DNA from 2 places in the uncultured Mailhella sp. genome. Region 2 is predicted to be linked to the other one. Evidence: riboswitches for the same ligand, from Rfam matches in the RefSeq annotation. Region 2 holds a riboswitch; the other holds the start of a gene.
What was found. A riboswitch is a leader RNA that binds a small molecule or an ion and turns the genes downstream of it on or off. The one in region 2 is predicted to bind molybdenum cofactor.

Region 1 (7,793 bases), 1.1 Mb from region 2:
GTTCGACTCGCGCCGGGCGCACCATGAATTTCAGGGATACCGGAAATCCGGTATCCCTTTTTCTGTATGCAGCCTGTTCATGACTGCCAAGAGAGGCCCGCAGTGTTTCTCGTACGACTTCTCCTTCTGGTTCTCGTGTTTCTGCTCGCCGGCTGCGGCACTCATTACAACGTCGCCGTCGATTCCCTGCGCGACGCGAATCAGCCTTCAGGCACGGTGTACGTCGCGCAGCCCGGCAATGAAGGCGTTCACAACACCGATCTGCTGTTCAAGGACGTCGTGCGTCAGCTCACTCCCGCGTTCCGTTCCCGGGGCTACACGCTCGTGGACGACGTGAAAAACGCGGACAACGCCGCCGTCATCACCTACTGGATGGACGAGCCGCGCGTCCACATCAACACCGACACCATTACACGTTCCTACCCCGTCGTGGTGGGCTACGGCAAACATCGCCGCGTGGAATACATGTACGTGGACGAGCCCGTCGTCACCAGCACGACCATCTATACCGCCAACCTGCGCATCGAAGCCTACAGCCTCACCCCGGACAAGAAGCAGGAACGGCAGATATGGCGCACGGCCCTGCGCTGCTCCGGAGGCACGGAAGATTTCCGCACGCTGCTCTTCAGCATGGTGCAGGTGCTGCCTTCCGTCATGTCCACACAGAGCAACGGCATGCAGTACTATGACGTGTTCATCGGCGAAGACGGAGAAATAGAAGTGAAGAACATGGCGGACGGCATGTTCTGATTTATGCCGCGCTGCCCCCGCAGCGGACGGACGATGCCACGACGGCAGCCTTGCGCCGTGCCGGGCGCTGAAAGCCGCGCTCCATGGAGGCAGAACAGTGCCGACGCGGGGCGAGAACGACGCTGCGCCTTCCTGAATAAAATCCAATGCGCGCTCCTTTTGACGGCAATGCGCACAGCGGCTGAACGAGGCGCGCGGGAAGGCCGCCGCTCAAAACCGACCGAAGCCCGGCATCGGCCAACGCCCGCTCCTGCGGCGAAGCCGGGCAACGCCCTCCTCAGGCAGCCCCTGCTTCAGGAGCCGGACCGAAGCCTGATCGCCATTTCCGACCTGTGCTCCGCCTGCCGCTAAAGAAAGGATGCCCCTCTCTGCGCTTTGCCCGCACTCTACAAGATTGCGTTACCTCATCACGCGCTGCCCACGCTCCCGCACGCGCCTGCAAAGCGGCCTGCTGTTCCGCCCTTTGCAGCGCAATTCCATTCGGCCTTCGCGTCGCGCGCAGCCTCACGCGCCCCAGCTCTCGGCAAGTTTGCGCAGCCTCCAGAATGCCCACACTCTCGCCATGACTCCCCCTTGCGCAGCCTCGCCCGGGTATTCTTCGTGCGCCGCAACTTTTCCCTGCGCCTTGAAATGCTGAAAATTTTGTCAGGATATCGGCCTTCGGCTTGCTCCGCGTCTCCATTCCTGTTATTTTGAAATGGAAAGGAGCGCTCCCATGGAATTTTCCCTTTTCGGGCAGCAGTTTTCTCTGTTTCCCATCATGCTGTCGTTGAAAGTCGCCGGACTGTCCACTCTGGCCTCTCTTGTGCTCGGCACTCTTACGGCCCGCATTCTCGCAAGGCGACGCTCCGTCTGCGCGGCCGTCATTGATTCGCTCTGCACGCTTCCCATGGTGCTGCCTCCCACCGTGCTGGGCTACTATCTCATTTTGCTGCTGGGCAGAAACGGCGTCTTCGGCCCGGTGCTGCAAGAGCTCGGCCTGCAGTTCATGTTTTCCTGGCAGGGCGCCGTGGTGGCGGCCACGGTCGTGGTCTTTCCCCTTATCTACAAGTCGGCGAAAACCGCCCTCGAACAGGTGGACGCCAACGTGGAAAAGGCCGCGCGCACGCTGGGAGCCTCAGAAATCGCCGTCTTCTTTTCCATCAGTCTGCCGCTCGCCGGACGCGGCATTCTTTCCGGGGCCATGCTGGCCTTTGCCCGAGGCATGGGCGAATTCGGCGCAACCCTTATGCTGGCCGGCAATATTCCGGGCAAAACCCAGACCCTCGCCCTCGCCATCTACGACGCCTTTCAAGCCGGCAACGACGCGCTGGCCGCCGGGCTCGTCATCCTGACTTCGTGCATCTGCGCCGCCATTCTCGTGACCGCCGACTATCTGCTGGGAGGTTCCCGGTGATCGATCTTTCCGTTCAAGCCACGCTCAAGGGGCGGCACGGGGCCTTTTCCCTCGACGTCAGCCTCAAAAGTTCCGCCTCGCGTCTGGTTCTCTTCGGCCCTTCCGGATCGGGAAAAACCCTTACCCTGCAAATGATCGCCGGTCTCGTTCATCCTCACACGGGGCACATCATTGCCGACGACGCCGTGTTCTTCGACTCCGAAAAAGGCATCGACATGCCCGCCCGCAAACGCCGCATCGGCTACGTGTTTCAGGACTACGCGCTCTTTCCCCACATGACCGTCCGGCAGAATCTCGCCTTCGCCCTGCAGCAGCAGGAAAAGTACGTTCCCGTTCTCGGCAGCGCCTTTCGGGCCATGTTTCCGGCCAGACTCAGCGACGAGCAGGAGGCCTCCCTTCAGCTCATGCTCGACCTTCTGGAAATCGCTCACCTTGCCGACCGCAGACCGTCGCAGATATCCGGCGGACAGAAGCAGCGCGTGGCCCTGGCCCGGGCGCTGCTCATTTCTCCGCGCCTGCTGCTTCTCGATGAACCCTTCGCCGCGCTCGATCCGCTGCTGCGCATCCGCATGCGCAAGGAAATAGCCGGCATTCTGGACAACTGCGGCGTGCCTCTCATCATGATTACCCATGACCCGGAAGACGTGGACGCCTTTGCCGAAGACCTCGCCGTGTACGCCGACGGCCGCATTCTCGCCATGGAGCGCAATTTTCACACGCGTTCGCTTTTCGCGCAGGACTCGCTCTCCTACCTGTCCGACATTCTCACCAGGGGCGGACAGGCCGAACGCCCCTTCGGCTTCGACGACGTGTGAGCCGCTGCGCGGGACGCATTGCTCTTTCCGTCCGCAGGCGCTTTCGGCACAGGTTCCGACGAGGCGCGGACGAAGCCGTGCCGCCGCTCCGGCTTCCGCATGCCGGGGCAGACGGCAAGCGCCTCTTGCTGCGTCGCCCCCGCTCGAAGAGGCAAAAAGCCGCCCCATCCGAAGACGGGACGGCTCGACGGCGTCGTCAGGAACCAACGGGATCTGCACGGCTTCTCTGAACCACTTTCCCGGAATGCGGAGACTTTCTGCCGGACGCTGCAACAGGGGGTTGTCCGCAGCGCCCGGGACCACGACCTGCTCAAGAACGTTCACAAACGTCCGCAGGTCTCAAGTTGCCGAAACGCGGGCTCGGAATGCCGGACAACGCCGTTTCGCATTGCCCGGCAGACGCAGCGCCTTGTTTTCCGGCGCGTTATTTGCGGAATGTTCTACTTTACCGGACTGAAACCGTAATGAGCGAGAATCTCAAGACCTCTCGGAGACAGCGCGAAGTCCACGAACTTCTGAGCGTCATTTCTGTCGGCGCTGTTTTTGGCAACAGCAATGGGATAGCACACCGGCTTGTGGCCGGTCATGGCCGTGACGATGCGCACGTCCTTGCCGCCGGCAAGCGCGTCGGTGCGGTACACAAAGCCCGCGTCGGCCTCGCCGCGCTGAATGTAGCTCAGCACCTGACGCACGTTGTTGCCGAACACGAATTTGCTCTGCAACGCCTCCCAGGTTCCGGCGCTGGTCAGCGCTTCGCGGGCATAACGTCCGGCAGGAACGCTCTCGGGCGTACCGATGGCTATGTGCTTCACCGCGGCGTCGGCAAGCCCGTCCGGGCCGGTCAGCGTTCCGTTTGCAGGCGTGATGAGCACAAGATCATTCAGGGCAAAATCTCTGCGCGTGGCGGGATCCACCAGCGACTTCTTAACAGCCGAATCCATGGTTTCCTGATCCGCCGAGGCGAACACGTCCACCGGAGCACCCTGCTCCATCTGACGAAGCAGATTGTTGGAAGACGCAAAGTTCAGGTTGACCTTTACCCCGGTTTCCTTCGTGAACTCCTGCGAAATCTGCGTGAAGGATTCCGACAGGCTCGCGGCCGCGGAAACCGTGATCTCCGCGGCGTTCGCCGCAGATGCGGCAAGGCCCAGGGCAAGAACAAGGGCAAGGGCGGCAAGTTTTTTCATGAGCTCCTCCTCATTTCAATATTTGCTTACAACATACAAGATTTATTTCTTTTTTCAATCAAATTCGCACAATTTTTTTATGAAATAAAATCGCATGCAATATCAATGCCTTATTTTTCATCATCGGAGACATTACCGATAAAGAGAACGTCGACTCGGATAAAATTTTCATGTCGCAGTCAAAAAAATCGCGTCTGATTCACTTTTGTGAAAAAATTTTTTATGCAATATGTCCTGTTTTCCGGCAACATTTTTTCAAAAAAACATGAAAATCATTCTCTGTAGAAAATAAAAGCATGTCCTGATCTTTTCTTTTTATCCATTTTATAGGATAACAAGCACGACTTTTAGTCCTTTTTTTTCTTTTTTCAGGACAAGCGCCGTCCTTCCTTCCAACGTCCGAGGTCGTCATGCCCGTTCTTCATCTGCTCCGTCACGGCACCCTTCTCCCCAATCCAGAGCACCGCTTCGTCGGTCAGCGGGACATTCCTCTTTCCGAAATCGGACGTCGTCAGGCAAGGCAGGTTAGGCAGGATCTGGCCGCCGTTCCCCTGACGGAGGCCTGGACTTCCGATCTTCCCCGCTGCCTGGAAATGACGGCCCTCGCGCTCGATGGCCGCAACGTGCCCGTGCAGGTCGAGCCGGCGTTTCGCGAAATTAATCTGGGCCGCTGGGAAGGTCTGACCAAGGCGGAAGTGGACGCCCGTTTCCCCGGAGCCGTGGCCGCCCGGGGAAAAGACTTCTGGAACTACGTCCCCGAAGGCGGAGAATCCTTTGCCATGCTCGCCTCGCGCGTGTGCAGCGCCCTGTACCGACGCCTTGCCGACATGAGAGGCGACGCCCACGCCCTTCTTGTGGCGCATTCCGGAGTAAATCGAGTGATTCTCATGCGTTATCTTGCTCTCGACATGCGGGATTTTTTTGCCGTCCCCCAGCCCTACGCGGCCTGCACCACGCTTTTTTACGGCAGCGACGACCTCGCCCGCCTCGCCACATTCTGCTGAGTCGCCCCGCTCCGCAAGACTGCAACGCCGGCTCGCCCGCCGTCCATTTCAAATGTTCCGTCGGCAATACTCCCTGCCGTCCGACGCAGCACAAGAACGCGGAAGCCCCGCCGACTCGAAAAACACCAGGCAGCCGCCGACCGAAAGGTCATTTCAAAATAAATTTTCCGCGCAGAGCCTTCCTGTTCCGTTCATAAGTCCACGCGTATGCCAGTTTTACAATAGAAAAAACTTTTTTATTGTAATTTTTCCATTACAAAAAATAAAATATATGATGTTTTATTATCAGATATGAAACACAATGATATTGTGATTTAAGTTTCAAAGCATTTTTCTGCGCTCTGAAAAAAGTATCATTAATTTTCCTTTTATATCTTGACGAAAAAATTCCGTTTCAATATGCTTATAGCAAGTTTTCGAGTCTGTCTCCGCTAAAGCATTATGCCATGCAGACAGTCCTGAACCCCCAGAGGCTCACAGGGTAAGGCGGGAAACGGCCTTGCCTCCATTAAATGCTTCGGCATGGAAAGAAAACATGGATGAACGACGCGGTTTCGCGTTCTTTTCCGGTTCTGTCTCCGAAAAAGTCCGCGCCGCGGTCATGCTGCTGTTTCTTCTATCGACGAGCCTTTTCTATGTCCAAAATTTCCATGAAAACCATTCCCGTCTCCCAGGCCGTGGGCACGGTGCTCTGCCACGACATCACCCGCATCGAACCCGGCGTGCAGAAAGGACCGGTGTTCCGCAAGGGGCACGTCGTCCGGGAAGAAGACATTCCGGTTCTGCTCAGCGTGGGCAAGGAAAATCTTTACGTGTACGAACCCCTGCCCGGTCAGGTGCATGAAAACGACGCCGCCGTGCGCATCGGCAACGTTGCGGCCGGTAAAAACATCGAGTTTTCCGAGATCAAGGAAGGCCGCATCAACTTTCTCGCCGCCGAGCACGGCCTGCTGCGCGTGGACGAAGCCGCCCTCTCCCGCGTGAACGCCTTTGACGACATCGTGCTTGCCACGCTGCACACCATGCAGGAAGTGCAAAAAGGTCAGGCCGTGGGCGGCACGCGCATCATTCCCCTGCTCATCGAAGAAGAGAAGATCGCCCGTCTGGAAAGCACGGTCAGCGGCCCCGTCATCGAGGTGCTGCCCTTCCGTCCGTTCAAGGTGGGCATGGTCACCACCGGCAACGAAGTCTATTCCGGACGCATCAAGGACGCCTTCGGCCCCGTGCTCCGGCAGAAATTTGAAAGTCTCGGAAGCAGCATTCTCGGACAGAGCTTTTCCGACGACTCCATCGAGATGACCGTGCAGGGCATCCGCAACTTCATCGCGCAGGGCGCCGACATGGTGGTCTGCACGGGCGGCATGTCCGTGGATCCCGACGACCGCACGCCTGCCGCCATCCGCGCGGCGGGCGGCAAGGTGGTCACCTACGGGGCTCCCACCTTCCCCGGAGCCATGTTCCTGCTGGCGTATATCGACAATATTCCGGTACTCGGGCTTCCCGGCTGCGTGATGTACCACAGGGCGAGCATTTTCGACCTTGTGGTGCCGCGCCTCCTGGCCGGGATTCCCGTCACCCGGGAAGACATCGTGGCGCTCGGCCACGGCGGTTTCTGCGCAGGCTGCGGTGAATGCCGCTATCCGAACTGCGCCTTCGGCAAAAACTGATCTTCCCGCATCGGCCCGTATTCGGGCGATCCGCTTCCGCGGCCGCCCCTCCTCTGGATTCCTCTTAAAAGGAGCTGCCCATGTTCATCAAATCCCTCCTTGTCAACGGCGTCCGTCGTCAGGTGCTTGTCAATGCGGATGACTCGCTTGCCAACGTCCTGCGCGACCAGCTGCAGCTTACCAGCGTGAAGCTGGGCTGCGAAAAGGGTCACTGCGGCGCCTGCAGCGTCATCCTCAACGGCAAGCTCACGCGCACCTGCGTGCTGAAGATGAAACGCGTGCCCGATGATGCCACCATCATCACCCTGGAAGGCATCGGAACGCCCGATCATCTGCATCCGCTTCAGGAAGCGTGGATTTTCCATGGCGCGGCCCAGTGCGGCTTCTGCACGCCCGGCTTCATCGTGGCGGCCTACGCCCTGCTGCAGGAAAACCCCTCGCCCACCAGAGAGGAAGTGCGCGACTGGTTCCAGAAGAACCGCAACGTCTGCCGCTGCACGGGCTATATTCCGATCATCAACGCCGTCATGGACGCCGCCGCCGTCATGCGCGGCGACAAGGACATTGAGGAAATCCGCTACAAGGAACCTGCCGAAGGTCATCACCTCGGCTCCACCAAGCCGCGTCCGAGCGCCGTGGCCAAGGTGACCGGCACCGCCGAATTCGGCGCCGACGCCGCCGTTCACATGCCCGCCAACACGCTGCATCTGGCTCTCGCTCAGGCCAAGGTTTCCCATGCCAACATCAAGGGCATCGACACCTCCGAAGCCGAAAAGATGCCCGGCGTGTTCCGTGTGCTCACCCACAAAGACGTCAAGGGCAAGAACCGCATCACCGGCCTCATCACCTTCCCCGACAACAAGGGCGACGGCTGGGATCGTCCCATCCTCAACGACACCAAGGTGTTCCAGTACGGCGACGCGCTGGCCATCGTGTGCGCCGACACCGAATGCCATGCCCGCGCGGCTGCCGAA
Region 2 (7,793 bases):
GGACGTTTCTTTTATTTAAGTGATTACTTAATTAAAACTTCGGAAGCCGCCGCGCTTCTGCCTCGCTTCCGAACAACGCGCCGATTTTCATGGACAACGATCTGCTTTACCGCGCCCTTGCCGACGACACGAGGCGCAGGCTCATTCGTCTGCTGCTGAGCGGCAGCTGCTGCGTTTCCGCCCTCGCCGCCCGCCTGAACATCAGCGAAAGCGCCGTATCCCAGCACGTCGGCCTTCTGCGCCGCGCGGGTCTGCTTGATGGAACAAGACGCGGACGCTTCATGCACTACGCCGTCAACCGGCAGCGCCTGCTCGATCTGGCCCGGGAACTGGAAGCGCTCGCCGCAACGCTCCCTGCCGACAAGGCGGACGAAGCCGCTCCCCGCCCCTCCCTTTGCGACGAATCCATGCGCCGCCGCTGTCACGGAGCAGGCAAACTCCGCACGCTGCCCATGGCTCCGCCAACCGTCGAGGAACATTGACATGTCCACCGCAGCCCTCTACTTCGTCACCTTGATTCTGCTCGCGCTCTCCTTCCGAAAAGACAGAAAAAAAACGCGTCAGGCGCTCGTCAAGGCCTGGAAATCCTTTGAAAACATTCTGCCCCAGTTTCTGGCCATCCTGGTGCTCATAGGCCTCATGCTCGCCGTGCTCGACAAAGAGCTCATCACCCGTCTTCTGGGCGCGGAATCCGGAGCTCTCGGCATGGCCATCGCCGCACTGATCGGTTCCGTCACGCTCATTCCGGGCTTCATCGCCTTTCCGCTGGCGGCCTCGCTTCTTTCTTCCGGCGCAGGCTACGGGCAGACGGCCATGTTCCTCACCACGCTCATGATGGTGGGCATCGTCACTCTGCCGCTGGAAGGCACCTTCTTCGGCAAACGTCTGGCCCTGATGCGCAATGCGCTGGCCTTTTTCTACGCCGTCGTTTCCTCCGTCGTGCTGGGGGCGCTGCTGTGATTACCGCCGTTCTCCGCCGCTACCGCATGTTTCTGGCGCTTTTCGCCTTCAACGTCGCGCTGCTCTTCCTTGAACCCGCCGTCGGGAAAAAAGCTCTGGCCCTGACCGGAGACAACGTGCTTGAAATGCTCTCCTTTCTGCCGCCCATCTTCGTGCTGCTCGGCCTTCTGGACGTGTGGGTGGACAGAGAAACCATGATGAAATACATGGGCGAAGGCTCCGGCGCGCGGGGCATGCTGCTCGCCTTTATTCTCGGCTCCGCCGCGGCGGGCCCCCTCTACGCCGCCTTTCCCATGGCCGCGGTCATGATGAAAAAGGGCGCGAGCATGCGCAACGTGTTCATCTTCATCGGGGCCTGGTCCACCACGAAAATCCCGCTCATTCTCTTTGAAAGCGCCACGCTCGGCTTCCGCTTCATGGCCATGCGCCTTGTCTTCAACATTGTGGGCATCTTCCTCATCGCCCTCATTCTGGAACGCGAGGCCAGGCGGCATCCCGTTCCCCTCCCCGCGGAACCATCCTCCGAGCCCGGCAGGCATTGACGCTCCTTCGCCTCTCCTCTATGCTTCCGGCAATCTCGTGCGGGCGGGCCGTCCGCCGTCCGGCCCGAAACGCGCCTCTTTTCGGCGTCCTTCCCAAACGCCACGCGGCACAAATCTCAGGCGGAGCATCATGCGCGGCAGACTCGTCTATGTCATGGGAGCCTCCGGCGCGGGCAAGGACAGCCTTATCCGCGAAATGCTCCGCCGTTTCCGCGGGCTTCCGCTGGCCGCGGTCAGGCGTCACATCACCCGCCCCGCCTTCTCCGAAGGCGAGCGGCACATCGCCGTTTCCCGCGAGCGCTTTGAAGAGCTGGCCGCCGCAGGACGCTTTTCCCTGCACTGGACAAGTCACGGCCACCGCTACGGCATTTCCGTCCATGCGGATCTCGCCCTCGCCCGCGGCGTTTCCCTGCTCGTCAACGGCTCCCGCGCGGCCTTTGCCGAGGCCGTGCGCCGCTATCCCGATCTGGTTCCCGTGCTCGTGACCGCAAAGCCGCATCTTCTTCGCGAACGCCTGCTGGCCCGGGGACGGGAATCCGGCGCTGCGCTGGAAGAGCGTCTCGCCGGAGCGCTGCTCGCCCTGCCCGATCTCGATGCCCTGCCCTGGATACGCATAGACAATTCCGGTCATCTTCACGAAGCGGCGGCTCTTCTGGAGCAGGAACTCCGATCGAAGCTCCCGCTGCCAGGCCAGAACAGGCACTGCGGACAAAGCTCTTCTCCCGCCTGAACGCACGCCGGCGCGGTTCTCCGTTCGGCTCTCATCATCGCGTTTTCACAACTTTTCGCGACATGCAGCGCCGTATTTCCGCATCCCCGCTTGACAAAAAACAACGCCTTGTCTATTTCAAAAATAAGTTTTCGAGTCGGTCCGGCTACAGCTCTGCCATGCCGTTCCGACCTGAGTTTCTGCTCACAGGGTGGTTCTGGAAACGGGGCCGCCTCCCGTATGCCCTTCGGGGTTGGAAAGAAAACGCTGCGCTTGTTCCATGCCCGGAAACGTTCCGCATCATGGTTCTGGTGTTTTCGTATGTGAGCAACACCGGAATCGCGCCTTTGCGCGGCATGGAGAATCCCATGAAAAGATTTCCCCTCTTCCTCTGTGTTGCGGCCGTCCTCATTCTTTCTCTGCCCTGCGCGGCGCAGGCCGCCAGAGCCCTGCACGTCTATTGCGGGGCAGGCATGACAAAACCTTTCGGGGAAATAGCCGCCGCCTTCACCAAAAAAACGAAGGTGAACATGGAAGTCACCTACGCCAACGCCGGTCAGATACAGTCGCAGATCAACACCGCCCGGGAAGGCGACCTCTTCATTGCCGGCGCTGCGGAAGAACTGAAGCCCATAGAAAAATACGTCTCCGCAAGACGCGATCTCGTCAAGCACATTCCCGTGCTGGCCGTAGCCAGGGGCAATCCCAAGAACATCAGGGGAGTGAAGGATCTCGGCAGAAGTGATCTTCGCGTGGTGCTCGGCGACGCCAAGGCGACGCCCATAGGCAAAATTGCGGACAAGGCCCTTGCCGACGCCGGTCTCGCCGGCAAGGTGAACGTGGTCAGCCGCGGCGTGACGGCGCCTTCCATCTTCAACGCCCTGAACGTGGGAGAATGCGATGCCGTCATCGTGTGGAAGGAAAACGTTTCTCCGGCCATGGACATCGTGCCCGACCCGGTCATGGACGCCTACGTAAAAACCATTCCCGCAGCCTCGCTTTCCGTTTCCGACGATCCCGAAGGACAAAAGCTGTTCCTCGATTTTCTGAACTCCGGGGAAGCTCACGCCATCTGGGAAAAATACGGCTACGTCGTGCTGAACTGACGTTCCCAAAGGCCGTCTGCCCGAATCAGACGGCCTTTTCCTCCCTTTTCCGCGTTGCTCCGCCGACGCGCAGGCTCCGTCCGCGCCATGAAACAGAAGCTTTCCCTCTTTGACGGCGCAAGCCTTCTCATCGCCTTTCTGACCGTGCTCTTCCTTACGGCGTCCATCTGCACCATAGTCGTGGGAGGTCTGCCCTTTCTGCCCGCGGCCTTTCGTTCCGAGGAAGTGCTCTTTTCCATCCGACTCAGCCTCGTCACCTCCACGCTGTCCACGCTGCTCTGCTTTCTGGTGGGCATTCCCTGCGCCTATGCGCTGGCGCGATGCCGCATGCCGCTGCGCAACTTCTGCCGCATCGTGCTGGAACTTCCCCTCTCCCTGCCCTATCTCGTGCTCGGCCTCTGTCTGCTCATGATGTTTTCCTCCGAAGCCGGCAGACTGCTCAAGAACTTCGGCATCCGCGTCATCTTTGAACCGGCGGGCATAGTCATGGCGCAGTGGCTGGTGAACATTCCCTTCGTCGTGCGGCTCATGCGCACGGCGCTGGAAGAACTGGACGGCAGACTGGAATTCATTGCCGGAACGCTGGGCGCTTCCCGCTGGCAGCGGTTCTGCACCATCACCCTGCCCATGTGCCGCAATGCCATACTCATGGCCGCCATTCTCACGTGGTCCCGGGCCATAGGAGAGTTCGGCGCCACGCTCATGCTCGTGGGCGTGACCCGCATGAAAACGGAAACACTCCCGGCCAGCATCTACCTCAACATCAGCACCGGCGACAACGGCATGGCCATGGCCGCGGCCATCATTCTGCTGGGCATTTCCGGCGCGGCGCTCATGCTCTCCACGCTGCTGCAGCACCGCGCGGCCAGCCGCATGGAGGGAGCGGTCAGACCATGATTCCGCTTGCTTTCGACCGCTTCTGCCTCACCCGGGGCAGCATGCGCATTCAGGACATATCCTTTGAACTCGGCGAACGGGAAATCTTTGCCATCCTCGGCCGCACAGGCGCGGGAAAAACCCTGCTTCTCGAATCGGCCGCCGGATTCTATGCACCGGAAAGCGGCAACATTCTGCTCTACGGAACGCCCGTGCAGAGCATTCCTCTCACCGAACGCCGCATAGGCTTCGTGTATCAGGACTACGCGCTCTTTCCGCACATGACCGTGGAAGGAAACATTGCCTACGGCCTTCGGGTGCGCCGCGCGCCGCGCGCCGAACAGAAAGAAAAAACAAGGGCCATAGCCGAACTGCTCGGCATCGGGCATGTGCTGAAAAACTATCCGCAAACGCTGAGCGGGGGCGAACGACAACGCGTGGCCCTGGCCAGAGCCCTGGTGCTCAAGCCCCGACTGCTGCTGCTCGACGAACCGTTCTCCTCGCTCGATCCTTCCACAAAGCAGCGGCTTTACGGGGAAACAGCACGCATTCCACAGAAATTCGACTGCGCCGTGCTCTTTGTGACCCATGACTTCCGGGAAGCGCAAATGCTGGCTTCCCGCATAGGCATCATGGCAGAGGGCAGAATGCTCTGCATTCGCCGATCAGAGGATCTCTTCGCCCGCAGCAGCAATACGGAACTCAACACCTTTCTCGGTCTGGAGGACGCATGACAGCCCAGGAACTCTATCGTCGTCTCAAACAGGAACTCGAACGGATTGTCCGGCTTCATCATCTGAATGAAAGCCCCATCATGCTGAAAAGCCGCGGTCTTTCCCCGGAAGAAGCCATAGGCAACACCAGGCGCAAGGACTATCCCATTCTTGCAGGCAAGGAAATCATGCTTCAGGCGCAGTTCGGTTCCGCCCTCGGTCAGGCGTTCACAGACGCGCCCTCGGACTTCTGCGGCACGCTGGACGACGTGCTGGCCCTTGATCCGGAAAACGACCCGCACAGCCGAGGACTTCTCGTGGCCACGCTGAACGCCGTCATGCGCCACACCGGCGACATCGATCACACCGTTCACTGCCGCAACGACGATCTCGAACTCTGCGCCGAAGCCTGCGCCGCGCATATCCGTGAACACTTCGGAGCGCCGCGCATCACGCTGATAGGCTATCAGCCCGCCCTCACGGCCCGCCTCTCCCGGGAATTTCCCCTGCGGGTGCTGGACATGAATCCCCGCTTCGTAGGCGACGTAAAGTCCGGAGTGACCATTGAACACGGTGAAACAGGCTACCGCAGCGCCGTGCTTGAATGGTCGGAACTTGTGCTCTGCACGGGCAGCACGCTCTGCAACGGCACCTTCGTCAACTTTGTGGGCATCGGCAGACCGGTCATATTTTTCGGCATTTCCGGGGCTGCCGCGGCCCGCATTCTTCATCTTCCCCGCTTCTGCCCGAAATCCTCCTGACGCCTTCTCCGCCTGCCGCTCCGAACGCGCCGTCGGAACAAGGGCGCGAAGCGCTTGCGCCCTCACGCCTGACGTCCTATCCTGAAAGAGCCGGGATCTGATGAGTCCGGCTCTTTTTTGCGTCTGAAAAGTCAGGCTCCGGCCTTTTCATGGACGCTCAAGCCCCGTGAAAAGAGGCCGCGCTTCCCCCCGTGCGCAGGAGGCATGCGACGCCTTTTCCCCCTGAACGCCCCTTCCGCCGCGAACCTCCGCATTCCCGGTAGGAAACATCGGAAAATTTTTCAGAATCCGCAAAAAATTTTTCCGATGTAAGGAGCGTGTAAGTTTCCGATGCTTTACTGTCCTCAAGTGGAAAAGGCAACAACGAAAAATCAAAACATATACTCTACGGAGGCTTTCTTATGACCATGCATCCCGCTCTCCTGAACGACCGTCGTTCTTCCGATTCTTCCCGCAAGTCCCGTCTTCCTCTGGCTCTCGCCGCGGCCCTTGCCCTCAGCCTCACCCTCGGCGTTTCCGGCGCTCTTGCCAAGGGTCCCGACGGAGGCTACATGCAGGGAGGAGGCTACACCGGCCCCGGCCCCGCCCTCAGCACCGTGAAGCAGGCCAAGGACATGCGCGACGACACCCCCGTCACGCTCAGAGGCCACATCATCCGTCACCTCGGCGACGAACGCTACGTGTTTGAAGACCAGACCGGCACCATCAACGTGGAAATCGATCACAAGCGCTGGAGAGGCCAGAACGTGGGTCCCAACGACCTCGTGGAAATCTCCGGCGAAGTGGAAAAGGACTGGCGTGAGCTGGAAATCGACGTCAAGAGCATCGTGAAGAAGTAACAGTCACGCGGCGCGCTCCGCCAAAGGAGCGCGCCGGAAACCCAAGGAGCACCATGCGCGTTCTTCTCATCGAGGATGACATTCTCATAGGCAACGGACTCAAAATGGGCCTGCCCGCCATGGGCTTTGCCGTGGACTGGTTCAAGGAAGGACAGCTCGGCATGAAGGCTCTTGCCTCGGCGGAATACGACGCCGTCATTCTCGATCTCGGGCTCCCCGGCATGGACGGACTCGACATTCTGAAAACGTGGCGAGCGTCGGGACAGGACGTGCCGGTGCTCGTGCTCACCGCGCGGGACGCCATCAGTCAGCGCGTGGAAGGACTCAATCTCGGCGCGGACGACTATCTCGGCAAGCCCTTTGATCTGGACGAGGTGGCCGCCAGACTGCGCGCTCTCGTGCGTCGCAGGCACGGCGTTTCCTCGCCGCAGCTTGTCCACGGCGCGGTCAGCTTCGATCCGCTCACGCGCACGGTTTCGCTGAACGGACAGCCCGTGGCCCTGGGGCAGAAGGAAGTCATGCTCGTGGAGCTGCTCCTGCTCAACAAGCACAGCGTGCTTTCCCGCAGCGCCATTGAAGAAAAACTCTATCCCTGGGGCGAGGAAGTCAGCAGCAATTCCGTGGAAGTGCTGGTGCACCGCCTGCGCCGCAAGCTGGGGTCGGGCTTCATCAAAACCGTGCATTCCGTGGGCTACACCCTGGGAGACGCCTCATGACACCTCCTGAACATGTGGAAACGCGTTTCGGCAAGGTCGGAAGTTTCTGCCGCCGCATCGCTTCGGCGACGGGACAAAAAGCTTCCGACTTTTTTGTTCGCGGCCTCCGGCTGACCGACAGACTCTGGAACCGCATTCTTTCCCTGCCCGTCAGCCGCAAGAGCCTGCGACTGCGGCTGAGCCTGTTCTTTTCGCTGTTCATGCTCACGGCGTGGCTGGCCGCCGCCCTGTTCAGCTGGCATACGTGCCGCAGCTACATCAATGAATTTTTCGACTCCCAGCAGATGCTCGTGGCGCGAACGCTGGCCGTGGCCGATTTCACGCGCGCGCCGGACGAGCTGCCCCACATCGGCGACATGCTGCCGGGAGTCAAGAAAAAGGGCATCGGCAAGCTTGAAGACGAAGCCATCGCCTTCGCCATTTTCTCTCCTGAAGGCGAACGCCTTCTCTCCGACGGTCAGAAAGGCCGACGTTTCCCGTTTGAAGGCTCGCGCCGGGGCTTCGTCAACGAACCGCTGATCCATGACGACGATATCTGGCGCATTCTGTGGATGGATTCCAGCGACGGGCG

Region 1: another riboswitch for molybdenum cofactor. It lies ahead of ABGT79_RS00525 (molybdopterin-binding protein); the one in region 2 lies ahead of ABGT79_RS05050 (substrate-binding domain-containing protein).

Annotation. Positions count from the first base shown of each region.
Region 1 covers NZ_OZ007001.1:91,605-99,397, forward strand. Annotated here, with positions in the region: tRNA gene ABGT79_RS00495 (tRNA-Arg) at 1-24, shown strand, start outside; gene ABGT79_RS00500 (hypothetical protein) at 103-750, shown strand; gene modB (molybdate ABC transporter permease subunit) at 1,466-2,146, shown strand; gene ABGT79_RS00510 (ATP-binding cassette domain-containing protein) at 2,143-2,961, shown strand; gene modA (molybdate ABC transporter substrate-binding protein) at 3,402-4,148, opposite strand; gene ABGT79_RS00520 (histidine phosphatase family protein) at 4,559-5,152, shown strand; molybdenum cofactor riboswitch at 5,555-5,701, shown strand; gene ABGT79_RS00525 (molybdopterin-binding protein) at 5,803-6,819, shown strand; gene ABGT79_RS00530 (molybdopterin-dependent aldehyde oxidoreductase) at 6,900-7,793, shown strand, end outside.
Region 2 covers NZ_OZ007001.1:1,237,378-1,245,170, forward strand. Annotated here, with positions in the region: gene ABGT79_RS05030 (metalloregulator ArsR/SmtB family transcription factor) at 90-482, shown strand; gene ABGT79_RS05035 (permease) at 484-960, shown strand; gene ABGT79_RS05040 (permease) at 957-1,502, shown strand; gene phnN (phosphonate metabolism protein/1,5-bisphosphokinase (PRPP-forming) PhnN) at 1,633-2,232, shown strand; molybdenum cofactor riboswitch at 2,350-2,491, shown strand; gene ABGT79_RS05050 (substrate-binding domain-containing protein) at 2,580-3,317, shown strand; gene ABGT79_RS05055 (ABC transporter permease) at 3,405-4,214, shown strand; gene ABGT79_RS05060 (ATP-binding cassette domain-containing protein) at 4,211-4,927, shown strand; gene ABGT79_RS05065 (Rossmann-like domain-containing protein) at 4,924-5,667, shown strand; gene ABGT79_RS05070 (NirD/YgiW/YdeI family stress tolerance protein) at 6,069-6,506, shown strand; gene ABGT79_RS05075 (response regulator) at 6,560-7,222, shown strand; gene ABGT79_RS05080 (ATP-binding protein) at 7,219-7,793, shown strand, end outside.